3 regions of the Alicycliphilus sp. T452 genome follow, and region 1 is predicted to be linked to each of the others. Evidence: predicted binding sites of a transcription regulator. Region 1 holds the regulator's gene; each other region holds the start of a gene.
The links. The regulator FNR, encoded in region 1, switches genes on or off when oxygen is low (the NO sensors DNR and NnrR bind a similar motif). The targets are predictions, from matches to a motif close to TTGATNNNNATCAA.
Positions count from the first base shown of each region.

Region 2: the regulator FNR is predicted to act here: its motif matches at 2,874-2,887, upstream of ACX12L_RS11335 (bacteriohemerythrin).
Region 3: the regulator FNR is predicted to act here: its motif matches at 3,159-3,172, upstream of ACX12L_RS12330 (DUF2189 domain-containing protein).

Region 1 covers NZ_JBTNEH010000029.1:17,425-23,810, forward strand. Annotated here, with positions in the region: gene ACX12L_RS19825 (sulfite exporter TauE/SafE family protein) at 1-717, opposite strand, end outside; gene hemN (oxygen-independent coproporphyrinogen III oxidase) at 721-2,103, opposite strand; gene fnr (fumarate/nitrate reduction transcriptional regulator Fnr) at 2,275-3,018, shown strand; gene ACX12L_RS19840 (hypothetical protein) at 3,039-3,326, opposite strand; gene ACX12L_RS19845 (FixH family protein) at 3,413-3,673, opposite strand; gene ccoG (cytochrome c oxidase accessory protein CcoG) at 3,750-5,192, opposite strand; gene ccoP (cytochrome-c oxidase, cbb3-type subunit III) at 5,276-6,190, opposite strand; gene ACX12L_RS19860 (cbb3-type cytochrome oxidase subunit 3) at 6,223-6,360, opposite strand; gene ccoO (cytochrome-c oxidase, cbb3-type subunit II) at 6,373-6,386, opposite strand, start outside.
Region 2 covers NZ_JBTNEH010000010.1:140,835-147,220, reverse strand. Annotated here, with positions in the region: gene ACX12L_RS11355 (D-2-hydroxyacid dehydrogenase family protein) at 1-183, opposite strand, end outside; gene ACX12L_RS11350 (hypothetical protein) at 422-898, shown strand; gene ACX12L_RS11345 (2OG-Fe dioxygenase family protein) at 950-1,702, shown strand; gene ACX12L_RS11340 (universal stress protein) at 1,793-2,233, shown strand; gene ACX12L_RS11335 (bacteriohemerythrin) at 2,303-2,815, opposite strand; gene ACX12L_RS11330 (Bug family tripartite tricarboxylate transporter substrate binding protein) at 2,928-3,926, opposite strand; gene bktB (beta-ketothiolase BktB) at 4,066-5,250, opposite strand; gene ACX12L_RS11320 (SDR family NAD(P)-dependent oxidoreductase) at 5,358-6,128, opposite strand; gene ACX12L_RS11315 (RluA family pseudouridine synthase) at 6,152-6,386, opposite strand, start outside.
Region 3 covers NZ_JBTNEH010000012.1:41,678-48,063, reverse strand. Annotated here, with positions in the region: gene ACX12L_RS12345 (SulP family inorganic anion transporter) at 1-1,300, opposite strand, end outside; gene ACX12L_RS12340 (BON domain-containing protein) at 1,425-1,880, shown strand; gene ACX12L_RS12335 (PLP-dependent transferase) at 1,890-3,119, shown strand; gene ACX12L_RS12330 (DUF2189 domain-containing protein) at 3,232-4,047, shown strand; gene ACX12L_RS12325 (arylesterase) at 4,061-4,708, opposite strand; gene ACX12L_RS12320 (ABC transporter ATP-binding protein) at 4,733-5,455, shown strand; gene sstT (serine/threonine transporter SstT) at 5,486-6,386, opposite strand, start outside.

The DNA of each region.
Region 1 (6,386 bases):
CGAGCACCAAGGTGCGGGCTGTCCATGCACCACATCCATCCACAAGGCCCATGCTCCCAGAGTGAAAAGCACCAAACCCGCCAGCCTGGGCCCCCATGTGCTGGCCACACCATCGAGGCGTGCGCGAAGCCGGCCCCATGCCACAGGCCCGGCCACCAGCCAGACGCCACTGCCGGCGCCGAACAGCACCATGCACAGGGCTCCACGCAGGACACTGCCGCTCAATGCGGCGGTAAGCAACGCGGTGTAGAGCAAGCCGCAAGGCAGCAGCGCCCAGGCACAGCCGGTTACGAACAGGCCCCCGGGCCGGGATACCAGAGACCGTACCCGGCCCCAGACCGCCCTGCCGGCATCGTCCAGCCACGCAGGCTGGCGTACCTGCAGCATCATCAACAAACCCCAGGCGAGGATCAGCACATGGAACATGGTCCAGACGGGACGCAACACGGCGCTGCCTTGGCTCAGCCACGCCAGCCGCTCCATGGCAAAGGCGGCCAGGGCGCCCGCCACACCATACCCGGTCAATCGCCCCAGGTGGAACCCCATCGTGCGCTGCGCCACGGATCCCCGCGGCATCCAGCGCACGACCTGCTCACCGCCACGCGGGGCAACCCCTGCCCCCGTCAAGGCGGCGCAGGGCGCCGCACACATGACCAGGCAATGCGTCCCGCCCATCAAGCCCATGAGGAATGCCGTCGAAGCCAGAGCCAGCAGCATGGATCAGATGATGCGAGAGAAACGCGCCCGGTTGCGGTCTGCCTGCAGGTATTTGTCGAACACCATCGCCACGCCGCGCACGAAGAACCAGCCCATCGCGGTGACCTCGATGCCCTCGGCGCCGATCTTCACCAGGCCCTGCTCCGCCATTTCTTCGAGCTGCAGCAGTTCGGCCTCGAAATAGCGGCGGAAGTCGATGAGCCAGGACTGCTCGAGCGGCTCGAACAGCACCTCCCCTTGGCACATCAAGGCCATGATGACCGCGCGGCGCACCAAGTCGTCCCTGGTCAGGGCCAGGCCTCGCACCACGGGCAGGTGCCCATGGTTGATCGCGTCGTAATATTCGTCCAGCGTCTTGACGTTCTGGCTGTACGTTGCGCCTACGCGCCCGATGGCGGAGACGCCGAGCGCTATCAGATCGCAGTCCGGCTGGGTGCTATACCCTTGGAAATTGCGGTGCAGCCGGCCCTGGCGCTTGGCCACCGCCAGGGCATCCTCGGGCAGTGCGAAGTGATCCATGCCCACGTACACGTAGCCCGCATTCATGAACGCGTCGATGGAGCGCGCCAGCATCGATACCTTGGCCGAGGCCATGGGCAGCTCTGCCGAAATGATGCGCCGTTGCGATTTGAAACGCTCAGGCAGATGTGCGTAGGCATAAAGCGCGATGCGGTCGGGCCGCAGTTGCGCCACCTGTGCCAGGGTTCGATCGAAAGACTCCGGCGTCTGGCGCGGCAGGCCATAGATCAGGTCCACGTTCACCGACTCGAAGCCCAGCTTGCGTGCGCTCTCGACCAGTGCAAACACCTTCTCGGCAGGCTGTATACGATGCACCGCCTTCTGCACTTCGGGGTCAAAATCCTGCACCCCGAAGCTGAGCCGGTTGAAGCCCAGCTCCGCCAGCAGGGCGAGCCGCTTCTCATCCACGGTGCGAGGATCCACTTCGATCGAATACTCGCCCCCTGGCACCAGCACGAAACTGCGCCTGAGCATGCCCATGAGCTCGCGCAAGCCATCATCGGACAGGAAGGTGGGCGTGCCGCCGCCGAAATGCAGCTGGCTCACCTGCTGCCCCACGCCGCAGTGCGCGGTGTGCAGGTCGATCTCGCGGCTCAGGTAGCGCAAATAGACCTCGGCCCGCTCCGGATGCCTGGTAATGATCTTGTTGCAGGCGCAGTAGTAGCACAAAGATTCGCAAAACGGAATATGCACGTAAAGAGACAAGGGCATCGCCTTGGCCGCTGACCCTACATGACGCTGCTGCAAGGCCAGGATGTATTCTTTCTCACCAAATGCCTCCACGAAACGGTCTGCTGTTGGGTAGGAGGTATAGCGCGGCCCAGGCACGTCAAAGCGACGCAAGAGCTCGGTTGTAACGACTGTCATGACGGGATTCCTTGCATTTGCGGCGTACTGTGCCGTAGAGTCCCCAGGGCGTTCTTGATACCGATCAAGCACCCATGCGGTCCGGATGGGGACAATTTGACTTTGGATCAAAGTCTTTGAACGATCCGTGACATTCCATGCCTCGACGGCGTTCAGATGTAAGCTCGCGACATGAATAGGGTTTCCATACACTCCAACCTGCAATCCATCAAAGTTGCCTGTTCCAACTGCAACTTGCGCGAGTTGTGCATGCCCGTGGGGCTGGATGAGCAGCAGCTCAAGCGCATTGATGATGTCGTCGCCGTGCGCCGCAAGGTCAAGCGCGGCGGCACACTGTTCCGCAACGGCGAACCATTTACCTCCCTGTTCGCCATTCGCACGGGTTTCTTCAAGACCTGCGTGGCGACAGAGGATGGACGCGATCAAGTGACAGGCTTCCAGATGGCCGGAGAAATCATCGGTCTGGATGGCATCGTGAACGACCGGCACACCTGCGATGCCGTGGCCCTGGAAGACGCCGAGGTTTGCGTCATGCCATTCGACCGCATCGAGGAGCTCTCGCGCGAGGTCACCGCACTGCAAAACCATGTGCACAAGATCATGAGCCGCGAGATCGTCCGCGAACACGGCGTCATGCTGCTATTGGGAAGCATGCGGGCCGAGGAGCGTCTTGCCGCCTTCCTGCTGAATTTGGTGCAGCGCCTGCATGCACGGGGATTTTCCCAATCGGAACTGGTATTGCGCATGACACGCGAGGAAATTGGCAGTTACCTGGGCCTCAAGCTCGAAACCGTGAGCCGCACCTTCTCCAAGTTCGTCGAAGAAGGTATCGTGGAAGTCAGGCAACGCCACGTACGCATCGTGGACACCGACGCTCTGAAGCGCATCGTCAACAGCCAGCAATCCTGCCTCTAATTGCCCCAAAAGCCCATGAGTCAGGGCATGTATTTGGCGCAGTCGAGCGGCCTGTCACCCTCGGGTACAGGGCAGCGGTTGAGTTCAAAGGGGGAGAAGGACAACATCGTGGTAAGCACGCTCGAAGCCATGATGACGATCCAGAAAACGAAGAACGCCACGGTGTAGACGCCTTGCCTCGAAAGATTGACGGGCTGATCAAACCACTGCAATGCCTCGGGATCCACAAAGGCAAACACGACCATTTCCATAACCCCCGCCATGAGAAAGGCGGGCCAGGCTACCCACATCAACCGCTGCTTCCACATCTCTTGCCTCCTTGTCATGGGTCAAAGCCTAGCACCATGTTCTGCGCAAGCAAAGTGCAATCGCCCCCCTGATTCCCCTTAGAACCTCAGCGCGGCTGGTCCTGCATTGGCGTGGCTGCATGGTTGCGCCCCTTCATCGCGGGCGTCATGCCAGGGTCCGTATTCTTCAGCGTCTTGTTGATATCCAGGCCACGCTGGTAGTAGTCTTCTGCCAGCACGGGATCCGGCTGAGAAAGCGCAAGCCAGAGGGTGACAAAACCGGCAATGACCACGATCACCGGACCCGCGATCACCAGCCATACATGACCGTACTTCCACCACGGCTGCGACTCGGGGGCTGCGTTCATTGATCCATCTTTCGACATCGTTACGATCTCCGTGCCCTTTCGGGGCCATGCAAAAACTCGGTGCGGATCCGTGGCCTCAGCGCGGGACAAGGAATACAGATTTCTCTGCCACCTGCCCCTTGTCGCCTTGCGACTGGATATCAAAATACACCGTGTGCGAGCCCGGTGGCGCCGACCCATAGGGGATCTGCAGGCGCACGGCAACCCATCGCGACTCCGCAGGGCCGATATCGACTTCCGACTCGGAAGCCACCTCCAGCCCTTGCAGCCCGCGCGCGCTGATGACATAACGCTGGGCCCCTTCGGTGGCATTCATGATCTGCAACCGGTAAATATTCTCCAGCTTGCCCCCTGCCACGATGCGCGAGAGCGCCGCACGGTCGCGCACCACGTCCACCTTGAGAGGCGTGCGCACCACCAGGCTGGCCAGCATCCCGACGCAGAGCACAACCAGTACGCTGGTGTAAAACAGCACGCGCGGACGCAGCACGCGCTTGATCATCTGCGACTGGGTCCAATGGTTCTTCACACCGTTCTGCGTGGAGAAGCGAATCAGCCCCCGCGGATATTTCATCTTGTCCATCACGGTATCGCATGCATCCACGCACAGGCCACAGCCAATGCATTCGTATTGCAGGCCATTGCGAATGTCGATGCCCGTAGGACAGACCTGCACGCACAATGTGCAGTCGATACAGTCCCCCAACCCCTTGGCCTTGTAGTCAACGCTCTTGGTGCGCGGTCCGCGAGGCTCGCCCCGCTCCGGATCGTAGGTGACGATCAGCGTGTCCTTGTCGAACATCGCGCTTTGGAAACGTGCGTAGGGGCACATGTACTTGCAGACCTGTTCACGCAGATAGCCCGCATTGCCATAGGTCGCCAAGCCATAGAAAAGCACCCAGAAGATCTGCCAGGAGCCATGCAGCATCAGCAGTTCGCCGCCGAGTTCCCGGATCGGGACGAAATAACCGACGAACGTAAAGCCGGTCCAGAAGGCCACAGCGACCCAGATCACCTGCTTGAGCGATTTCTTCCAGATCTTCTCGAAGGTCCACGACCCATTGTCCAGACGCATGCGAGCACTGCGATCACCCTCGATCTTGTGCTCGATCCACATGAATATCTCGGTATAAACCGTCTGCGGACAGGCAAAGCCACACCACAGCCGCCCCGCGACCGCCGTAAACAGGAACAACGACAGCGCCGAAATGATGAGCAGGCCTGTCAGATAGATGAAGTCCTGCGGATACAGCACCAGGCCGAAGATGTAGAAGCGCCGTGCTCCGAGGTCAAACAGCACCATCTGGCGCTCCCCCCATTCCAGCCACGGCAAGCCATAAAAGACCAGCTGCGTCAGAAACACCATCGCCCAGCGCCAGCGCGCGAACACACCGCTGATGGATCGGGGGTAGATCTTCTTTTGGGCCTCGTAAAGCGACACCATCTCGGGCTGCTGGCTCTCCGCTGCAACAGGAGTAATGGGTATCACCTTGCGGGGCCGGTCTTCAGCAGGCTTCATGATGGGATCTCTTGGGGGAAGTACAACTTCCAGAAACAAAACGGCCGGCACCCTCCAAAAGGGAGCCGGCCGCAGAGTTGGCGTCAGCGTGAAGCGCCGGCCTTGTGGGACAAGCCCCAGATGTAAGCCGTCAGCACATTGATCTGTGCGTCGGTCAGTTTACCTGCCTGCGCCGGCATTTCATTGGTCTTGCCGTTGTTGATCATAGCCGTAATGGCGGCCTCGCCCCAACCATGCAGCCAGATGTCATCCGTCAGATTGGGTGCTCCCAGGGCCGGGTTGCCCTTGCCATCCATGCCATGGCAGGCTGCGCAAGCCGTGAACTTGGATTTGCCGAGTGAAGCCTTCAGCGAATCATGCGGGCTGCCCGACAGGCTCAGCACATACTGCGCCACATTGCGCACATCCTCGGGCGATCCAATCGCGGCAGCCATGGGCGGCATCACGCCCACGCGTCCATCGTGGATGGTCTTGCGAATGTCATCGGGCGTGCCGCCATGGAGCCAGTCGCCGTCTGCCAGGCTGGGAAAGCCCTTGCTGCCACGCGCATCCGAGCCATGGCACTGCGCGCAGTTATTCATGAACAGGCGCTCGCCGATGGCCATGGCGGCGGCATCACCTGCCATGTCTTCGGTTTTCATGCTGGCAAAACGGGCATAAAGGGGCTGCAGCTCGGTGTTCGCCTTCTCCACTTCTTGGTTGTACTCACCCAGTTGAGTCCAGCCAAGCTGGCCTTTGAACGTGCCCAGGCCAGGATACGCCGCCAAGTAACCGAAGCCGAACACGATGGTCAACACGAACAACCACATCCACCAGCGTGGCATGGGGTTGTTCATTTCGGTCAGGTCCTCGTCCCAGACATGGCCCGTGGTGTTGTCCGCCGTCGGCTCGACCTTCTTGCGGGAAGTGATCCAAAGCAGCAGGCCGCAGGCAATGATGCCGATGATGGTGATTCCGGCCACATAGATGGACCAGAAATTACTGGTGAAATCGCTCATGGGTTATCTCTTTGCTTTCAGGGAGTTCTTCATCAGTCCTCGGCGAAGGGCAGCCGCGCCGCCTCCTCGAACCGGGCCTTGTTGCGGCGCATGTACGCCCAGAACCAGATGCCCACGAAACACGCCAGCGATGCCAGCGTGGCCACGATACGCATGGTGGTGATGTCCATGGCCACTCCTTGTTATCTGAGCGCGC
Region 2 (6,386 bases), on a different contig from region 1:
CCGCGTGATCTGCGTGCGGTCGCGGATCAGGACGATGACGTCCGCATCCCGCAGGCGCACCGACAACTGGCCCAGGCCTTTGACGGTGTTGGTGTAGACCTTCGCGGAGTAGGGGTCGAGCCGCGCCGCGCAGTGGAGCTTGCGCACCGCATCCTGGTAATCGTCGAGTATTACGATATTCATTTTTTACAGTACATCCCGCTTGTGCCCATCCAACGGATGGCACATCTTCACCGGCAAACTACCACAGCGGCCCGGCCGGTGGCCTTGCTGCCATGCCAGCCGAACATTGTCGCCGTTACGGGTGGGCTTGCATGGGCCGCCATTGACAACTTTGCGGGGATGTCACTTTCATGAACCCGCTGATGGCGCCATCATTCCTCGAATCCTTCCACGACAACGCACTTTTGGAATGCCGCGCATGACAGCCTGGAACCCCCTCCGTCATTTTTCCGTGGCCGGCCACGGCCGCCGCCTGCTGGCAGGCCTTGGCCTGGCTGCCGCCGTGGTGGGCGGCCCGGCCCATGCGCAGGCGTATGTGAACGCCACGGTGAGCGGGCAGATCGCACCCGGTGTCTATGGCCGGGTCGATGTCGGCAATGGGCCGGCGCCGGCGCTGCTGTTTTCGCAGCCCGTGGTGGTTGCACCCCCGGCCGTCTATGTTCCGCGGTCGCCGATCTACATGTATGTGCCGCCGGGCCATGCCAGGCATTGGTCCAAACACTGCGCGCGCTATGGGGCCTGCGGCCAGCCGGTGTATTTCGTGAAGGAGCCGCCACGGCGCCCGGACCACTTCCATGGCTATCGCGATCGCCATGAAGCGCGCGGCCGCGATGACAGGCGCGACCATTGGCGCGGCCATCGCCACGACGATGGCCGCAGGGGCCATGATCGCTGACCGATGCCGCCTGCGCCTGCGGCGCCGGTCCGAAGCCGTTAAGCTCGGACCATGGCGCACGTCAGCTTCTCCCCTCCCTACGTCCCACCATGCCAGGTGGTGCAGCAACTGCGCGACCGCGGGTATGCCGTGCTTCAGCCGCGCGACACGGCGGACTGGCTGGGCTGCGCACTGGCCGACCTGCAGGCCCTGTCTTCCGACTGGGCCGACCTGCCTCCCGACGAGTTCCTGAAGGATGGCGGCCGCTACCGGCGCAGGCGGCATTCCTGCTTCGTCGTGGACGGCGCGGAGGTGCGCCAGACGCCGCACCGTGCGCACTGGCAGCCCGTGGAGTACAACGCCCTGCACGGCGGCATGGAGCGCTGGTTCGCGCCCATGCGCGATGCGACCGTGGCGACGCCCGTGTGGGGGCGGCTGATGCGCAGCGTGGCGGCCCTCGCGCAGGCCGCGCTGGCCACGCGGCCCGAGCGCTGGTTCGTCGAGGCGCACCAGTTCCGCATCGATACCGCAGGCGGCATCGGGCGGCCCACGCCCGAGGGCGCGCATCGCGACGGCGTGGACCTCGTGGCCGTCTTCCTCGTGGGCCGCGAGGGGGTGAAGGGGGGCGAGACCCGCATCTTCGAGGCCGCCGGCCCCAATGGGCAGCGCTTCACGCTGAGCGAGCCCTGGTCCGTGATGCTGCTGGATGACGCGCGCATGATCCATGAAACCACGCCCATCCAGCCGGAGGGCGAGGGCGGCTGGCGTGATACGCTGGTGCTGACCTGTCGCCGGGGCGGCTTCCAGGCAGAGGAAAGCCGATAATTGATGAGCATCAAGCATGGTGGTGCCGCCTGGTGCCACACTTGCCTGACTCCCTGGCCGAAGGCCGGCAGTAACTCAGCAGGAGGTTCCATGTTCAAGCATATTCTGGTTCCCGTGGATGGCTCGGAAACGTCCATGAAGGCGGTTGCCAAGGCGTCGGGGCTGGCCAAGGCCTTTGGCAGCGCGGTGACGGCGCTGTATGTGATCGACCCGTACCCGTTCACGGGTGTCGGTGCCGATTTCGCGTACGGCCAGGCGCAATACCTGAGCGCCGCCACGGCCGAGGCCAATGCCGCGCTCGATGCGGCGAAGTCCGCCGTCACGCAGGCCGGCGTGGCCACGGTGAACACCATGGTGGGCGAGGGCCATGCCGTGCATGACGGCATCCAGCGCGCGGTCGAGAGCACGGGGGCCGACCTCATCGTCATCGGCTCGCATGGCCGGCGCGGCCTCGAAAAGCTCGTGCTGGGCAGCGTCACCCAGAAGGTGCTGGGCGTGTCCCGCGTGCCCGTGCTGGTGGTGCGCGAGTGACGGCACCTGCGCCAGCGAAATAGAGAATGGAAAACGGCTCCCGCGGGAGCCGTTTTCGTTGGCGCGCCGTCAGTTGCCGAACAGGCGGGCCAGCAGGCCTTTTTTCTTCTGGCGCTGCTCCAGCTCCTGCAGCAGTTCGGCCTTGATCCGCTCCTTCTCGGCGGCCTGTCCGCCCTGCCGCGCCATGCGCAGGTAGGCCTTGGCCGTGTCCACGTAGCCGTGGTCCTCGTTGCGGATGTGGTTGAACAGCCAGCGCGACAGCATGCCGTGCAGTTCGTCGGTCACGTCCTCGCCGGCGTCGAAGCGCGACTGCATTTCGGCCACCTTGCGGGTGAACAGATCGTGCACCTTCTTGTGCGGGCCGGAGAACAGATAGCCCGAGCTTTCCATCAGGCTCTCCTCGAAGACGAAGTGCGAGAGGGTGTAGTCCACCATCTCGCCAATCACGTCGCCCAGGGCCTCGCGGTCGTGCGTGGAGCGCAGTTCGTAGAGCCTGTTGATGTAGTCGACGATGCGGCGGTGCTGCCGGTCGATTTCGGGAATACCGGTATCCAGCTCAGGAACCCACACCAACAACGCCATGACACTCTCCAGTCCAAATTGCTGCGCAGCAGTATCAAGGAACTGAAGAAATTACTTGTTGATACAAGTCATGTGTGCGTGCCGGCGGCATGTGCCGGCACGCGGGGTGCACTCACTCGATCTTGGCGCCGGAAGCCTCGACGATGCCCTTCCACTGCTGGTACTCGGTCTTCAGCAGCGTGGAGAACTGCTCCGGCGTCATGGCCTGGGGCTCGGCGCCCTGCGTATGGATGGCGTCCTTCACGTCCGCCGTGGCCAGCAGTTTGTTGACCTCGGCGTTGAGTGTCTTGACCACGGTCGCGGGCGTGCCAGCCGGAGCGAAGACGCCGTACCAGGTGCTCACGTCGAAGCCCTTGAAGCCGGATTCGGCCACCGTGGGCACGTTGGGCAGCGAGGAGCTGCGCTTGGCGGACGTGACGGCCAGCGGGTGCAGTTTGCCGGCCTTGATCTGGCCCATGGCCGATGGCAGGGACGACACCAGCAGGTCGACATTGCCGGCCAGCGCGTCCATGAGCGCCGGGTTCGAGCCCTTGTAGGGCACGTGGCTGAGCTTGATGCCCGCGGCCTTCTCGAACAGGTCGCCCGCGAGGTGGATGGAGGTGCCATTGCCCGGCGAGCCATAGGTGACGGTGCCGGGCGCGGCCTTGGCGGCGGCCACCACGTCGGCCAGGGTCTTGAACCTGGAGTTGGCGCTGGTGGCGATCACCACGGGCGTGTAGGCCACGTGGGCCACGGCCGTCAGGTCCTTGGTCGGGTCCCAGGGCAGGTTCTTGTACAGCCAGGGGCCGATGACCAGGTTGTCCTTCTGGCCCATGACGAGGTCATAGCCCGTGGGCGCGGCCTTCACCGCCTCCGTGATGCCGATGGTGCCGCCGGCGCCGGGCTTGTTGTCGGCCACGACGGTCCACTTGTTGGCCTCGGCGAGCTTGGCGGACACCAGCCGCGCCAGGATGTCGGTGCCGCCTCCGGGCGGGAAGGGCACGATCATGCGGATGGGCTTGGAGGGATAGGCGCTGGCCGTGGCGGCTCCGGCACTCTGGGCCTGCACTGCAGGCGCGCCCAGTGCGCAGGCGAGGGCGGCAAGCGAGAGGACATGGCGGCGAAGAAGCATCAAAAAACTCTCCTGAGGGTGGTATCGACAAAGGCAGGGCGCAACGGGCGCATGCGCTGCCGCATGATGGCCCAGCCATGGGCGGATGCACCCTGCTCAAGCATGACCACGCCATCGCCATCGGCGATGGCGCTTGGGGTCACAGGCGCTCGAAGATCGCAGCGATGCCCTGGCCGCCGCCGATGCACATGGTCACGAGCGCGTAGCGGCCCTGGATGCGCTGCAGTTCGTACAGGGCCTTCACCGTGATCAGCGCGCCGGTGGCGCCGATGGGGTGGCCCAGCGAGATGCCCGAGCCGTTGGGGTTGACCTTGGCCGGGTCCAGGCCCAGATCGCGCGTGACGGCGCAGGCCTGCGCCGCGAAGGCCTCGTTGGCCTCGATCACGTCCAGGTCCTTCACCGTGAGGCCCGCCTTCTTGAGCGCCAGCTGCGTGGCGGGCACGGGGCCGATGCCCATGTACTTCGGGTCCACGCCGGCGTGGGCATAGGCCACGAGGCGCGCCAGGGGCTTGGCGCCGCGCGCCTGGGCGGTCTTGGCCTCCATCAGCACCACGGCCGCGGCCGCGTCGTTGATGCCCGAGGCGTTGCCCGCCGTCACCGTGCCGTTTTCCTTCGCGAACACCGGCTTGAGCTTGGCCATGTCCTCCATGGTGGCGCCCGCGCGGAAATGCTCGTCCGTGGCGTAGGCCACCTCGCCCTTGCGGCTCTTGAGCATCACGGGCACGATCTGGTCCTTGAAGTAGCCCGCCTGGATGGCGCGCTCGGCACGGTTGTGGCTCTCCACCGCCAGGCGGTCCTGGTCCTCGCGCGTGATGCCCCACTTGGCCGCGATGTTCTCGGCCGTCACGCCCATGTGGATGGTGTGGAAGGGGTCGTGCAAGGCGCCGACCATCATGTCGATCATCTTGGTGTCGCCCATGCGCGCGCCAAAGCGCGTGGCAAGGCTGGCGTAGGGTGCTCGGCTCATGTTCTCGGCGCCCCCGCCGATGGCGATGTCGGCGTCGCCCAGCAGGATGGACTGGCTGGCGCTCACGATGGCCTGCAGGCCCGAACCGCACAGGCGGTTCACGTTGAAGGCGGGCGTGCCCTCGGCGCAGCCGCCGTTGATGGCCGCCACGCGCGAGAGGTACATGTCCTTGGGCTCGGTGTTCACCACATGGCCGAAGACCACGTGGCCCACATCCTGGCCTTGCACGCTGGCACGCGCCAGCGATTCGCGCACCACGGTGGCGCCGAGTTCTGTGGGTGGGACATCCTTGAGGCTGCCACCAAAGGTGCCAATGGCGGTGCGCACGGCGCTGACGACGACGACTTCACGGGACATGATTTTCTCCTGCGATGGTTGGTTTAAAGTGGAATTGGGTTGTAACGCCCGGTGGATAAGCGCAAGCAGCTATCAAATATATAGTTAATGCATCCATGCGCCGCAACTCAGGCATCGCGCACATCGGCCACGGGGATATTGCCGAAATCCGCGCGCTGCAGCCACGCCAGCACCCGGGCGGCGGCCGCGGCCGGCGTGGTGAGCGCGCCGCCCGTCTTGAGGGTTGCAAAATTCTGCGCGTCCGGAAAATCGGCCGGGTTGGCGCTGCGCAACTGGACCTGCATGTCGGTATCGATCACACCGGGAGCCAGTGAGCATACCTTGGCGCCATGGGGTTTGGCGGCCTCGTCCAGCGCCAGGCAGCGCGTGAAGTGGTCCAGGCCCGCCTTGGCCGCGCAGTAGCCGGCCTGCGAAGCCATGGCGCGCCGGCCCAGGCCCGAGGAAATGTTGAGTACTTTGCGCGGGATGGCGCCCCAGGCCTCGGTCGCGCCCAGGAAGGCGGCCGTGAGCAGCATCGGCGCCTCAAGCCCCACGCGCAGGGCGTTGGCCAGGCTGGCCATGTCCTGCGCGCTGGTGTATGCCGATAGCGGCGCGATGCGCGGAATCACGCCCGCGTTGTTGATCAGCGTGGCGCCGGCATAGCGCCCGGCGGGCTGCGCGGCCAGCCAGGCATGCAGCCGCTGCGCCACCTGCGCCGCCTGCGACAGGTCCACCGTCCATTGCTCCAGCGTGGCGCCGGCGGGCGCGCCGGCAGCCAGATCCGGCTGGGCGTGGCGTGCCATGCAGACCAGGGTGTGACCCGGCTGCAGCAACTGCTGGCCCATCGCCAGTCCCATGCCGCGCGAGGCGCCGGTGAGGATGAAAAGCTGTTGAGTCATGCCGCCATGGTAGCCGCCCGGGGTCAAAACGGCGGCTGCGAGGCGTAGGCACACCAGCCGCCATGCAGCGGATGCCCGAACCCGAGCGCGCAGGCATGCAGCAGCAGGCGCGGTGCGCGGGCCTGGGTGGCCGCGTCGGCGTACAGCGCGTCGCCCAGTATGGGATGGCCCAGGGCCGCCAGGTGCACGCGCAGCTGGTGCGTGCGGCCGGTCACGGGTTCGAGCTCCACGCGCGTCGTGCCGCCGGCCTCGTCGTGC
Region 3 (6,386 bases), on a different contig from region 1:
CGCGCAGGCTGCCGTCGGGGTGCAGCCCCACCTCGATGATGCGCGGGTGCAGGCGCTGGTACAGGAAGTGGCTCAGGTTCATCAGCAGGCCGATCAGCACGCCCCAGTACAGGCGCGGCGCGGTCACCAGCGTGAGGCCGAAGGTCGCCAGGCCTATGGCCGTCTCCACCCGCGAGATGCGCCACAGCCTGAACATGGTGCCGGGCTTGATAAGGTTCGTGATGGCGGCCACCACCACCGCGGCCAGCACCGACTGCGGCACGTGGTAGAGCGCGGGCGTGAGCCACAGCAGGGTGGCCAGCACCAGCAGCAGCGCGAACAGCGTGGCCCAGCCGGTCTTGGCGCCCGCGTACAGGTTGATCGCGGAGCGCGAGAACGAGGCGCTGGTGGCGAAGCTGCCGCACAGGCCCGAGCTGATCTTGGCCATGCCGTGGGCGATCAGGTCCTGGTTCTCGTTCCAGCGCGTGCCCCCCTGCTGGTGCTCCACCTTGGCGCTCGACGCGGTTTCCAGGAAGCTGACCAGCGTGATCACCATCACCGGCATCACCAGGGCGCCCATGTCGTCCCACGACAGCCACCCCGGCCAATACGGCGAGGGCAGGCCCGAGGGCAGGTGGCCGATCACGGCGCCGTCGGCGTCCGCGTAGCCCATGGCCCAGCTGACGAGGGCCGCGAGGGCGATCACCACGATGGCGGCCGGAAAGCTCGGGCGCCAGCGCCGGGCCAGCACCAGCAGGGCCAGGCTGCCCAGCCCGAAGGCCAGCGCGGTGAAGTCGAAGTGGTGCGGCGAGGGGCTCTCTGCCAGCGCGTGCCAGCTGGTGCGCAGCCCGAGCAGCGCCGGCAGCTGCGACGCCAGGATCAGCAGCGCCGCGGCCTGGGTGAAGCCGCCCAGCACGGGCGACGTCACCAGGTTGAGCAGCCAGCCGAAGCGCACCACGCCCAGCACCAGCTGCAGCAGCCCCGACAGCAGCGCCATCCACACGGCCAGGGCGACCCATTGGGCACTGCCGGGTTCGGCCATGCCGGTGAGCGATGTGCCTATGAGCAGGCTGGTGAGAGCGGTGGGGCCCACGCCGAGGCGGGTGGAGGAGCTCCAGAGCACGGCCACGAGGGCCGGCACGAGCGATGCATAGATGCCCGTCACCAGCGGCATGCCGGCCAGCGCCGCATAGGCAACGCCCTGGGGCACCAGCATCAGCCCGACGGTCATGCCGGCCCAGAACTCCCCCCGCAGGAGGGCGGCCGTGGGGCGGGGCCAGGCCAGGAAGGGAAGCCAGCGGTGCAACGAGAGTGTGGACATGGGGGCCGATTGTCACGCCAGTGGGAGCCGCCGTTGTCCTACTGCGGTTTCAGCCCTTTCCGACCCGCGGCCAAGGCCATGCTCCCTACAGTGGCGGGCGTGTCCCCACAAAGGAGAACCAACCATGGACAGTACACATTCCGCCCTTTCGATGCCGCGCTGGACGGTCCTGGCCGCCGCACTGGCGCTGGCCCTGGGGCTGGCCGGCTGCAACAAGACCGAGGAGCCGACGGCGGGCCAGCGCGTGGACGAGGCGATAGGCAAGACCGAACGGGCGGCCCAGGAGGTCAAGCAGAAGGCGGAGACCGCAGCCAGCGAGGTGAGCGATGCCACGCGCCGCGCCGCGGCCGGCGCCGCCGCGCTGGTGGACGACGCGACCATCACCGCCAAGGTCAAGGCAGGGCTGGCGCAGGACATGGACCTCGGCGCCCTCAAGATCGACGTGGACACGAGCGCGGGCGTGGTCACGCTCAAGGGAGAGGTGAAGTCCGAGCAGGCGCGCGAGCGCGCCAGCCAGATCGCGCAGGCCGTGTCGGGCGTGAGCTCGGTGGAGAACAAGCTCACCGTTTCCGGCGGCTAACATCGGCGCATGACCCAGCCATCCGCTCCCGACCTCCGCACCCGGCTCATCCACCACGGCTACCGCCCGCCCGCGGGGTTCGAGGCGCCGCAACCGGCGGTGCACAAGGCGTCCACCGTCATCTTCCCGAACGTGGCCGCCATGCGCGCGCGCGAGTGGAAGGACAAGAGCAGCTACACCTACGGCCTGCACGGCACGCCCACCACCTACCAGCTCGAAGAGCGCCTGGCGACGCTGGAGGGCGGCCGCCAGTGCCTGCTGGCGCCCAGCGGCCTGGCGGCCATCGCCACCGTGTCGCTGGCCCTGCTGCGGCATGGCGACGAGGTGCTGATCCCGGACAACGCCTACGGCCCGAACAAGGCCCTGGCCGAGGTGGAGCTGCGCCACTACGGCATACGGCACCAGGTCTACGACCCGCTCGATCCGGCCGACCTGGCCGCCAGGATCACCGACGCGACGCGGCTCGTGTGGCTGGAGGCGCCGGGTTCGGTAACGCTCGAGTTTCCCGACCTGCCCGAGCAGGTGCGCATCTGCCGCGCGCGCGGCGTGACCTCGGCGCTGGACAACACCTGGGGCGCGGGCCTGGCCTTCGCGCCGTTCGACCTCGTGGGCGACGGCCAACTGGGCGTGGACATCAGCGTGCATGCGCTCACCAAATACCCCAGCGGCGGCGGCGACGTGCTCATGGGCAGCATCACCACGCGCGACGAGGCGCTGCACCTGCGCATCAAGCTCGCCCACATGCGCCTGGGCCTGGGCGTGGGCGCGAACGACGTCGAGGCCGTGCTGCGCTCCCTGCCCAGCATGGCGCTGCGCTACCGCGCGCACGACGTGGCGGCGCGCTCCCTGGCGCAGTGGATGGGCACGCAGGCGCCCGTGGCGCAAGTGCTGCACCCGGCGCTGCCGGGCTCGCCCGGCCACGAGCACTGGCGCGCCCTGTGCGGCAGCGCCGGCGGTCCCGAGGGCGCCGCGGCGGGCCTGTTCAGCGTGGTCATTGATGCGCGCCACACGCAGGCACAGGTGGATGCGTTTTGCGACGGCCTGCGTCTGTTCAGGCTGGGCTACAGCTGGGGCGGGCCCATGAGCCTGGTGGTGCCCTACGACCTGCCCGGCATGCGCGAGCGCGCCACGCCGCACCTCGAGGCCGGCACGGTGGTGCGCTTCGCGGTGGGGCTGGAGGCGGTGGAAGACCTGCGCCAGGACCTGGCGCAGGCCATGGAGCGCGCCTTCGCCGGCTGACGGGCAGGCTCGGCCGGCGGCTGCCGGGGTGGGATTTCCTTGATGTCCAGCAAGACCGGGGCTGGTTATCGTGGGCGTACTTCCACCGCCGCCGCGCCGCCGGCTTGCCGCCATGACCGATTCCCCCGCGCCTGTATCCGCCAGCGCCCCTGCGGCCCCCCTGGTGCTCACCCCTCTGGGGTGGCGGGACCCGTTCCGCTGGCTTGCCAGGGGCCTGCGCGACGTGGCGGCGGCGCCCGGCATCGCCCTGTTCTATGGCGGCTGCTTCTGGCTCATGGCGCTGGTGCTGGGCTGGGTGTTCCGGGCCAGTCCCGAATACACCATGTCGCTGGTCAGCGGCTGCCTGCTCGTGGGGCCGTTCCTGGCCATGGGGCTGTACGAAACGAGCCGCAGGCGCGAGCTGGGCCTGCCGCCGCAACTGGGCGAGTCCATCACCTGCTGGGACAGCCACATGGGCAGCATGGGCATGCTCGTGCTCGTGCTCGTCGTGCTGGAACTGCTGTGGGGCAGGGCGTCGCTGGTGGTGTTCGCGGTGTTCTTCAACACCGGCATGCCTTCCACCACGGGCGTGGTGCAGGCGATTTTCAACCCTGGCAACTGGCAGTTCATCGCCGTCTACCTGCTGGTGGGAGGGGTGTTCGCGGCCCTGGTGTTCTCCAGCACGGTGGTGTCCATTCCGATGATCCTTGACCGCGACACCGACGCGCTGACGGCGGGCATCGCGAGCATGCGCGTGGTGCTGGAAAACCCCGCGGTGATGCTGCTGTGGGGCGCCCTCATCACGGTGCTCGTGGTGTTCTCGCTGTGGGCCTGGGGCGCGGGGCTGCTCCTGGTCGGGCCGGTGCTGGGCCATGCCAGCTGGCACGCCTACCGCGCGGCCGTGGCCGCGCCTGCTGCCGCGGCGCCACAGCCCCAGGGTGGCGGCTGACGGCGCAACCGGCCTACAGCAGCTTGCGGAGCTGCGGCCACACGTTGTCGAGCATGCGCGGATGCGCCTCGGCGCGTGGGTGGATGCGGTCGGGCTGGAACAGCGCCGTGGAGTCCGGCACGTCGGCAATGCCATGCAGCAGGAACGGCACCAGCGGGACCTTGCGTTCCTTGGCCACGGCCTCGAACAGGGCGGCGAAGCGGCGTGCGTAGTCGGCGCCGTAGTTGGGCGGCATCTGCATGCCCACCAGCAGCACGCGCGCGCCGGCGGCCTGTGACTGCTCGACCATCCATGCCAGGTTGTCCCGGGTGTTGGCCAGGGGCAGGCCGCGCAGCGCGTCGTTGGCGCCCAGCTCGAGCACCACGTGCGTGGGGCTGTGCTGCTTAAGCAGCGCAGGCAGTCGTGCGCGGCCGCCGGCCGTGGTGTCGCCGCTCACGCTGGCGTTGACCACCGTGGCGCCGATCTTTTCCTGAGCCAGCCGCTTCTCCAGCAGCGCCACCCAGCCGCTGCCGCGCGGCAGGCCGTATTCGGCGCTGAGCGAGTCGCCCACCACCAGGATCACGGGGGGCCTGGCGGCGGCCTTGCGGCCCTGCTGCGCCAGCGCGGGCGCCGTGCCGAGCAGGGCCAGGGCGCCGGCCGCGATAAAGTCACGCCGAAACATACGCATCACTGTCGAGATCCTTTCATGTCCGAAACCTTCGCCGCTGCGGCAGCAGCCAACGCTTCCGAGCCGTCCGTGCCCCCAGAGCCCATCATCGCAGTGGAGCATGTGCACAAGTCCGTCACCGACTCCACGGGTACGCTGGAGATTTTGCGGGATATCGATTTCCGCCTCGCGCCGCAGGAGACCGTGGCCATCGTCGGTGCCTCGGGCTCGGGCAAGAGCACGCTGCTGTTCATCATCGCGGGGCTCGATACGCCCACGCGCGGCACGGTGCGGCTGGCGGGGCAGGACCTGTTCGCGCTGGACGAGGACGAGCGCGCCGCGCTGCGCGCGCGCCAGGTGGGCTTCGTGTTCCAGAGCTTCCAGCTCCTGGGCAACCTCACGGCGCTGGAGAACGTGATGCTGCCGCTGGAGCTGGCCGGCAGCCGCGACGCGCGCCGCCGCGCGGCCGACATGCTGGGCCGCGTGGGCCTGGGCCAGCGCCTGTCGCACTATCCCAAGGTGCTCTCGGGCGGCGAGCAGCAGCGCGTGGCGCTGGCGCGCGCCTTCGTGGTCGAGCCGGCCGTGCTGCTGGCCGACGAGCCCACGGGCAGCCTGGACTTCGCCACCGGCGAGACCATCATGGAGCTGATGTTCGCCCTCAACCGCGAGCAGGGCACGACGCTGGTGCTGGTCACGCACGACCGCGCCATTGCCGCGCGCTGCGACCGGCGCATCACCATCGAGGCCGGGCGCCTGGTGTAGCGGCACGCCAGGAACGGCATCCAGGCCGTTTCAGGCGCGCCGGGGCGCCATGCAGGCCGCCGCCGTGAACAGCACGTCGGTGGACGAATTGAGCGCCGTCTCGGCCGAGTCCTGCAGCACGCCGATGATGAAGCCCACGCCCACCACCTGCATGGCCACGTCGTTGCCGATGCCGAACAGGCTGCAGGCCAGCGGAATCAGCAGCAGCGAGCCTCCGGCCACGCCCGAGGCGCCGCAGGCGCAGACCGAGGCCACCACGCACAGCAGCAGGGCCGTGGGCACGTCCACATGGATGCCCAGGGTATGGGCGGCGGCCAGCGACAGCACGCTGATGGTGATGGCGGCGCCCGCCATGTTGATCGTGGCGCCCAGCGGGATGGCGATGCTGTAGGTCTCTTCGCTCAGGTTCAGGCGCTTGGCCAGCGCCATGTTGATCGGGATGTTGGCGGCCGAGCTGCGCGTGAAGAAGGCCGTCACGCCGCTCTCGCGCAGGCAGGTGAACACGAGCGGGTAGGGGTTGCGGCGGATGGTCAGGAACACGATCAGGGGATTGACCACCAGCGCCACGAACAGCATGCAGCCCAGCAGCACGGCCAGCAGGTGCGCATAGCTCCACAGCGCCTGCACGCCCGCCTCGGCGAAGGTGGCGGCCACCAGGCCCAGAATGCCCAGAGGGGCGCAGCGGATCACCCACTGGATCACCTGCGTCACCGCCTGGGCGCCGTCCTGCAGCGCCTCGCGCGTAGCTTCGCTGGCATGGCGCAGCGCCACCCCCAGGGCCACGGCCCAGGCCAGGATGCCGATGTAGTTGGCTTCCAGCAGCGCCTTCACGGGATTGCTGACCATGCTGCCCACCACGTTGAGCAGCACCTCGGACACCGCACCCGGCGCGGCCTGTCCCTGGACGGAGGTCTGGAGCGCCAGGGCGCTG